2 regions of the Pseudomonas sp. 14P5.3.2 genome follow, and region 1 is predicted to be linked to the other one. Evidence: predicted binding sites of a transcription regulator. Region 1 holds the regulator's gene; the other holds the start of a gene.
What was found. The regulator sigma-54, encoded in region 1, starts transcription at its own class of promoters, with help from an activator protein. The targets are predictions, from matches to a motif close to ANTGGCATNNANNTTGCTNT.
Positions count from the first base shown of each region.

Region 1 (4,212 bases):
GTGCAGGGCTGGGGCGTGACCATCCAGTATCATGCGCAGCAGAATCGCGTCGTGCTGATCGACAAGGCCAAGGTTGTCGACAAGGACAACAACACCACTCAGGGCGAAAAAATCGTCTATGACACGGTGAAAAAACTGGCCAGCGCCGGCCGCGCTACCGGCAGTAAAGTCACCGAGGCGCGTCCGCGCATCGACATGGTGATCCAGCCGAAGCCGAAAAACGACGAGAAAAAGGCCCAGTAATGGCAACTCTGAAAGCTCAACACCTGGCCAAGGCCTATAAAAGCCGCCAGGTTGTGCGCGACGTCAGCCTGTCGATCGACAGTGGCCAGATCGTTGGCCTGCTCGGCCCGAACGGCGCCGGCAAGACGACCTGCTTCTATATGATTGTCGGCCTGGTGCAGGCCGATCAGGGCCGCGTGTTGATCGATGATCTGGACGTCAGCCATCAGCCGATGCACGGCCGCGCCAAGGCCGGTATCGGCTATCTGCCGCAAGAAGCGTCGATCTTCCGCAAACTGTCGGTGGCCGATAACATCATGGCCATCCTCGAAACCCGCGCGGAACTCGACAAGGCCGGTCGTCGCAAGGAACTGGAAAGCCTGCTGCAGGAATTCCACATCAGCCACATCCGCGACAACCTCGGCATGAGCCTGTCCGGTGGTGAACGCCGCCGGGTGGAAATCGCCCGCGCACTGGCGACCGCACCGAAATTCATCCTGCTCGACGAACCGTTCGCCGGTGTCGACCCGATCTCGGTCGGCGACATCAAGCAGATCATCCACCACCTCAAGGCCAAGGGCATCGGTGTTCTGATCACCGACCACAACGTGCGTGAGACCCTGGATATCTGCGAAACCGCCTACATCGTCAACGACGGTCAACTGATCGCCGAAGGCGATGCTGCGACCATCCTTGCCAACGATCTGGTGAAGGAAGTGTATCTGGGCCACGAGTTCCGCCTGTAAGCACCAAGGCACTTGGCCAGCCTCCGGGTGCTGTATCGATGAAGCAGGCTTTTATACGCTTTTATTGTTACAGCGCTCTAGGCAAACACGACAGTTTCAGGCATATAATTTGCTTAAGTTTGGCGCTTCGGCGCCCTGTAGTGGATGGCGCATGCGCGCCGGCGAATAAGGTGTTAAGCCCCTGCCATGAAACCATCGCTAGTCTTGAGAATGGGCCAGCAGCTGACGATGACACCGCAGCTGCAACAGGCCATCCGCCTGCTCCAATTGTCGACCCTGGACCTGCAACAGGAAATCCAGGAGGCCCTGGAATCCAATCCGATGCTCGAACGCCAGGAAGAAGGCGACGACTTCGACAACTCCGATCCTTTGGCCGACAACGCCGAACAAAAGCCCAACACCGACATTCAGGAACCGTCATACCAGGAAACCGCCCCGACGGTGGACAACCTGGAGGAAGGTGAATGGAACGAGAGGATTCCCAACGAGCTGCCGGTCGACACTGCCTGGGAAGATGTCTACCAGACCAGCGCCAGCAGCCTGCCCAGCAGCGATGACGACGAGTGGGACTTCACCACCCGCACCTCTGCCGGGGAAAGCCTGCAGAGCCATTTGCTCTGGCAATTGAACCTGGCGCCGATGTCCGACACCGACCGCCTGATCGCCGTGACCCTGATCGATTGCATCAACAATCAGGGCTACCTCGACGAAACCCTCGAAGAAATTCTCGACGCCTTTGATCCGGAACTCGATATCGAGCTGGACGAGATCGAAGCCGTCCTGCACCGCATCCAGCAGTTCGAACCCGCCGGCATCGGCGCCCGCAACCTCGGCGAATGCCTGTTGCTGCAACTGCGCCAGCTCCCGGCCAAGACTCCGTGGCTGAACGAAGCCAAGCGTCTGGTCAGCGATTACATCGATCTGCTCGGCAGTCGCGACTACAGCCAGCTGATGCGGCGCATGAAGCTCAAGGAAGATGAGCTGCGTCAGGTCATCGAACTGGTGCAGAGTCTGAATCCGCGCCCGGGCTCGCAGATCGAATCGACTGAAGCCGAGTACGTGGTGCCGGACGTCATTGTGCGCAAGGACAACGAACGCTGGCTGGTCGAGCTGAATCAGGAGTCGGTGCCCCGTCTGCGGGTCAACGCACAGTACGCCGGTTTTGTCCGTCGCGCCGACACCAGCGCCGACAACACTTTCATGCGCAATCAGTTGCAGGAAGCGCGCTGGTTCATCAAGAGCCTGCAAAGCCGCAACGAAACCCTGATGAAAGTGGCGACCCAGATCGTCGAGCATCAGCGCGGTTTCCTGGAGTACGGCGACGAAGCCATGAAGCCGTTAGTCCTGCACGACATCGCCGAGGCGGTTGGTATGCACGAATCGACGATTTCCCGCGTCACTACCCAGAAATTCATGCATACCCCACGGGGCATTTATGAACTGAAATACTTTTTCTCCAGCCACGTCAGCACCTCCGAAGGCGGCGAATGCTCGTCCACGGCGATTCGCGCGATCATCAAGAAACTGGTTGCGGCGGAAAATCAGAAAAAGCCGTTGAGTGACAGCAAGATCGCTGGTTTACTGGAGGCACAAGGCATTCAGGTGGCTCGCCGCACCGTCGCCAAGTACCGCGAATCCCTCGGGATCGCGCCTTCGAGCGAACGCAAGCGGTTGATGTAAGCCACGTTACAGCGTTCCAGTGGCAGGCTCTTCGGCCTGCCGCTTTATGCACTGGCAACGAAGGAGAAGCTGTATGCAAGTCAACATCAGTGGACACCAACTGGAAGTGACCCAACCTCTGCGTTCCTATATCGAGGAAAAACTCCAACGACTGGAGCGCCATTTCGACAAGATCACCAACGTGCAGGTCACGATGTGCGTCGAAAAGCTGAAGCAGAAAATCGAAGCCACCTTGCATATTCCCGGCAGCGAAGTGGTCGCCAACGCAGAAGATACCGACATGTACGCTGCGATCGACGCACTGACCGACAAGCTGGATCGCCAACTCAAAAAGCATAAGGAAAAGACCCAGAGCCTCCTCCAGGGCGCGACAGGTCGTTAACACCCCCAACCCATGATCCGACTTGAAAGTATCCTGACCCCCGGCCGTTCCCTGGTGAACGTGCCGGGCGGCAGTAAAAAGAAAGCCCTCGAACAGATTGCCAACCTGATCGCCCGCGAAGTGCCGGGTCTGGAGATGCAAGATGTCTTCGAGGCGCTGATCGCCCGTGAGAAACTCGGCTCCACCGGTTTCGGCAACGGCATCGCCATTCCCCACTGTCGCCTCAAAGGCTGTGAAGCGCCTGTCAGCGCTTTGATGCACCTTGATGCGCCTATCGATTTCGATGCCATCGACGGTGCGCCGGTTGACCTGCTGTTTGTCCTGCTGGTCCCGGAAGCTGCCACCGATGCCCACCTGGAATTACTGCGCCAGATCGCCAGCATGCTCGATCGCAAGGAAGTGCGCGAAAAACTGCGCAGCGCACCGAGCAACGAAGCCTTGTATCAGGTCGTCCTGAGCGAGCAAAACGGGCATTAATCATGCGCTTGATCATCGTCAGCGGCCGCTCCGGCTCGGGTAAAAGCACTGCCCTGGATGTCCTTGAGGACAACGGCTATTACTGCATCGACAACCTGCCGGCCGGTCTGCTGCCGGAACTGGCCGAACGCGCGCTGATCCACACCGAACTGGCCCAGCCGCTGGTGGCGGTGTCGATTGATGCGCGCAACCTGCCGAGCCACCTGTCGCGTTTCCCCGAGTTGCTGGAAGAAGTCCGCGCCCGGCACATCCAGTGCGATGTGCTGTATCTGGATGCCGACGAAGAAACCCTGCTCAAGCGCTTTTCGGAAACCCGCCGTCGTCACCCGCTGAGCACGGCCAACCGTTCGCTGGCCGAAGCGATCAACGACGAGACCGCCCTGCTCGGGCCGATTGCCGACCTGGCCGACCTCAAGGTCAACACCACCAATCTGAACCTGTACCAGTTGCGCGACACCATCAAGCTACGCCTGCTGAACCAGCCGGAGCCGGGTACGGCCTTCCTGGTCGAGTCGTTCGGTTTCAAGCGCGGCATGCCGGTGGATGCGGATCTGGTGTTCGACGTGCGCTGCCTGCCCAATCCGTACTGGAAGCCTGAATTGCGCGCACAATCCGGTCTCGATGCACCGGTCGCCGAATATCTGGCCGCGCAGCCGGAGGTTGAGGAGATGTTTCAAGACATCTACGGCTACCTGAATAAATGGC
Region 1 is NZ_JBYOKU010000004.1:183,643-187,854, reverse strand. Features, by position in the region: gene lptA (lipopolysaccharide transport periplasmic protein LptA) at 1-243, shown strand, start outside; gene lptB (LPS export ABC transporter ATP-binding protein) at 243-968, shown strand; gene AC27VU_RS05105 (RNA polymerase factor sigma-54) at 1,155-2,648, shown strand; gene hpf (ribosome hibernation-promoting factor, HPF/YfiA family) at 2,722-3,030, shown strand; gene ptsN (PTS IIA-like nitrogen regulatory protein PtsN) at 3,043-3,507, shown strand; gene rapZ (RNase adapter RapZ) at 3,510-4,212, shown strand, end outside.

Region 2 (4,212 bases), on a different contig from region 1:
CCTCGGCGACACGTTCCGCGGCAGTGGCACTGTCTTCGCCCGGCTTCACCGTAGGATTCAACGCTGTCGCCTCCCGCGCCACCGTCAGGTGCAAGTCGATCCGATCCAGTAATGGCCCCGACAGCTTGTTGCGGTAGCGCTGAACCATGTCCGGCGTGCACGAACACTTGCCACTCGGCTCGCCAAGATATCCACAGGGACACGGATTCATGGCCGCCACTAACTGAAATCGCGCCGGAAAGCGCACGCGATCCTTGGCTCGGGCGATCACGATATGTCCGGACTCCATCGGCTCGCGCAGCACCTCCAGCACCTTGCGATCAAACTCCGGCAATTCATCGAGAAACAGCACACCGTGATGTGCGAGGGTGATCTCGCCGGGTTGCGGTTTGGAGCTGCCACCGACCAGCGCCGGACCGGATGCCGAGTGGTGCGGCTGGCGAAACGGTCGCTGCGGCCAATGGGTCAGCGGCACGCCGCTGGCGACCGATTGAATCGCTGCCACTTCCAGGGCTTCGCATTCGGATAGTGGCGGCAGCAGCCCCGGCAAGCGACTCGCCAGCAAGGTCTTGCCCGTCCCCGGTGGCCCGCTGAACAACAGGTTGTGCGCGCCCGCCGCCGCAATCAGCAGCGCCCGTTTCGCGGCCATCTGACCTTGCACTTCATTGAGGTCGGGATAAGGTTTGGCGGCATGGATCAGCCCGTCCGATACATAAGGCTCGACTGGCGTGTGCCCATTGAAATGCGCCACCGCCTCCAGCAGATGGTCCACCGCAAACACCTTCAGGCCCGAAGCCAGGCACGCCTCCTCGGCATTCGCCCGCGGTACCACCAGTGCCCGCCCGGCCTTGCGCGCCGCCAGTGCCGCCGGCAACACCCCGCGCACCGGCCTTACCGCGCCGGACAACGCCAGCTCACCGAGGCATTCCACATCATCGAGTGTCAGACACGGCACCTGCACACTCGCCGATAGAATCCCCAAGGCAATCGCCAGATCAAACCGTCCGCCATCCTTGGGCAAATCCGCCGGCGCCAGATTCAAGGTGATCCGCCGCGCCGGAAACTGCAGCCCGGAATTGATGATCGCGCTGCGCACCCGGTCCTTGCTCTCCTTCACCGCCGCTTCCGGCAGGCCGACCATGGTCAGCGAGGGCAGACCGTTAGCGAGATGGACTTCGACGGTGACGGCGGGGGCATCGACGCCAATCTGGGCGCGACTGTGGACGATGGAGAGGGACATGGTCGTTCCTTGAGCTGAATCGGGGACCGCTTCCTGCGGGTTTTTGAAGGGTAGTTGGGGAAGGGCGATCAGGCGGGGGCGAACTTTCACTGGATGTTGCGGGAAAGTGGTCAACCAATCTCGAGGCGAAAAAAAACCGCCTTGAGGAGACGGTTTTCAGTTTGCAGGCTTCGGTGAGGCCAAGGCCTGCGTATCCTTTGCGGACACACTCACGTGAAATCAGGTTATGCATGTTTGCTCATTGGCGCAAGTATCAAAAGGGCTTGAACGGGCGCAACGGTAATGTTGTCAGCACTTGCCTAACGACTTGATACAAGTTGTTTAAATCGCTTTTCTAAGGGCGCTCATAAAATCCGCAATGACGATGCCCACTCATGGAGTATTCGCGAAGTGTGGCCGGGAGCGCAAAGACTTCATGTTCCTCGACGCGGTGTGAGACCCGTGCCGGTGCTTTTTTTGGGGGACTCACACCCGGCCGCCTTGGCGGACACACTCACGTGTAGTCCCGAAGGTGTTCGTACGCCGGAAAGTGCATCGGAGGTTTGGCCCCACGCAAGGAGGGCCAAAATATGTCTAAGTTTCTTAAACATATGTGGCGCCTCGTCAGAATCGCGTTATGGGCTTTTCGCCTGTACGAGTTTCTGCGAGACCGTTGGAATAATTCGTTGTAAGGATTGATCTGACGGAAACCGCTCCTGCTTTGGCAGGAGCGGTTTAACTTCTCTTCGCAAACTTGAAGGCATTTCTACTCGGGATTGTTATTCCGCAGGCGGCGTCAGCTTCGCTTCCATCTCGGCAACTTTCGCTTCGAGGCTCTCGAGGCGAGCGCGGGTACGGGCCAGTACGACCATCTGACTGTCAAACTCTTCCCGGCTCACCAGATCCAGTTTGCTGAATGCACTTTGCAACAGCATCTTGAACTGGCTTTCGATTTCGGCTTTCGGCAGCGGGGTGTCACCGCTGAACAGGCGGGAGGCAGTGCCGCTCAGGGCGTCGAGGAAGTCTTTGGGCGCGAGCATGGTGGATGTCCTGTAAACAATGGCGGGCAGTGTATCACGCAGTGTCTATAGTCATTTGCGCAGGCATGGATGCACGCTTTTCGCGCAAGCGGACGGACGGCAGCGCACCGTTGTTGTGCGTATCCATCGCGGGTTTTGTGCGCGAGCGCCTGCGGCTGCGGCCAAGGGATTGAAATCAGGGGAATTTGGCGAGATGGCAAGCTTTCTGCTTAGTCGGTAGTGACCCATGCACTGATGCAGTCGCTGTGACGAATGCAGTGCGGCAGGCGGGACGGGGAGTTTCGCCGGCAGCGGTTAGCTGGCGTCAGTCGGGCAGGTAAGGCCGACGATGCGTTACAAAGCCAGGCACTGCGCTTAGACTTGAGTCGGGTTTGTTTTCCTGGGGCAAGTCCACCAATTCGGGAGAGAGTTTCATGAAGCTAGTCACTGCCATCATCAAGCCGTTCAAGTTGGACGACGTGCGCGAGTCGCTGTCCGAAATCGGCGTGCAGGGCATTACCGTCACTGAAGTCAAAGGCTTCGGCCGGCAGAAGGGTCACACCGAGCTGTATCGCGGCGCGGAGTATGTGGTCGATTTTCTGCCCAAGGTGAAAATCGACGTTGCCATCGACGACAAGGATCTGGATCGGGTGATCGAGGCGATCACCAAGGCTGCCAACACCGGCAAGATCGGTGACGGCAAGATCTTCGTGGTCAATCTGGAACAGGCGATCCGCATCCGTACCGGCGAAACCGATACCGACGCGATCTAAACGCCGCCACAAACCCAACGCCCCAGGAGAAAACAATATGACTCTGCGTAAATTCGCAGGGCTAGGCGCCCTGTTGTCCATCGTAATGCCCGGCCTGGCTATGGCGGCAGATCCGGTGGCGCCTCCAGTCCTCAATTCCGGCGACACCGCCTGGATGCTGACCTCCACAGCCCTCGTGCTGTTCATGACCATTCCGGGCCTCGCGCTGTTCTACGGCGGCATGGTGCGGTCAAAAAACATTCTTTCGGTGATGATGCAGTGCTTCGCCATTACCGGCCTGGTCACCATCCTGTGGTTCCTTTATGGCTACAGCATGGCGTTCGACACCACCGGGATGGAAGCCAACGTCGTCAACCTGAACTCCTTCGTCGGCAGCTTTGCCAAGGCCTTCCTCGCGGGCATCACGCCTGCCAGCATTACCGGCCCGGCAGCACTGTTCCCTGAAGCGGTGTTCGTCACTTATCAAATGACCTTCGCCATCATCACCCCGGCGCTGATCGTCGGTGCCTTCGCCGAGCGCATGAAGTTCTCCGCGATGCTGGTGTTCATGGGCGTCTGGTTCACTCTGGTGTATGCGCCGATCGCGCACATGGTCTGGAGCGGTCCGGGTTCGCTGCTGGGCGACTGGGGCGTGCTCGATTTCGCCGGCGGCACCGTGGTTCACATCAACGCCGGTATCGCCGGTCTGGTGGCGTGCCTGGTGCTGGGCAAGCGCAAAGGCTTCCCGACCACCCCGATGGCACCGCACAACCTTGGTTACACCCTGATGGGCGCGGCGATGCTGTGGGTCGGCTGGTTCGGCTTCAACGCCGGTTCCGCCGCGGCCGCCAACGGCACTGCCGGCATGGCGATGCTGGTGACTCAGATCGCTACCGCTGCTGCAGCATTGGGCTGGATGTTCGCCGAGTGGATCACCCACGGCAAACCTAGCGCACTGGGCATTGCCTCGGGTGTGGTTGCAGGTCTGGTGGCAATCACGCCGGCAGCCGGTACCGTGGGCCCGATGGGCTCGCTGATCATCGGTCTGGCGGCCGGTGTGGTGTGCTTCTTCTGCGCGACCACGCTGAAACGCAAACTCGGTTACGACGACTCCCTGGATGCCTTCGGCGTGCACGGTATCGGCGGCATCCTCGGCGCGATTCTCACCGGCGTGTTCGCCGCGCCGGCGCTGGGTGGCTTCGGCACCGTGACCGACATCGCT
Region 2 is NZ_JBYOKU010000023.1:11,116-15,327, forward strand. Features, by position in the region: gene AC27VU_RS18555 (YifB family Mg chelatase-like AAA ATPase) at 1-1,240, opposite strand, end outside; gene AC27VU_RS18560 (accessory factor UbiK family protein) at 1,999-2,259, opposite strand; gene glnK (P-II family nitrogen regulator) at 2,673-3,011, shown strand; gene AC27VU_RS18570 (ammonium transporter) at 3,049-4,212, shown strand, end outside.
Region 2: glnK (P-II family nitrogen regulator) is a predicted target of sigma-54. The motif match lies at 2,452-2,471, and genes of this name have one in related genera.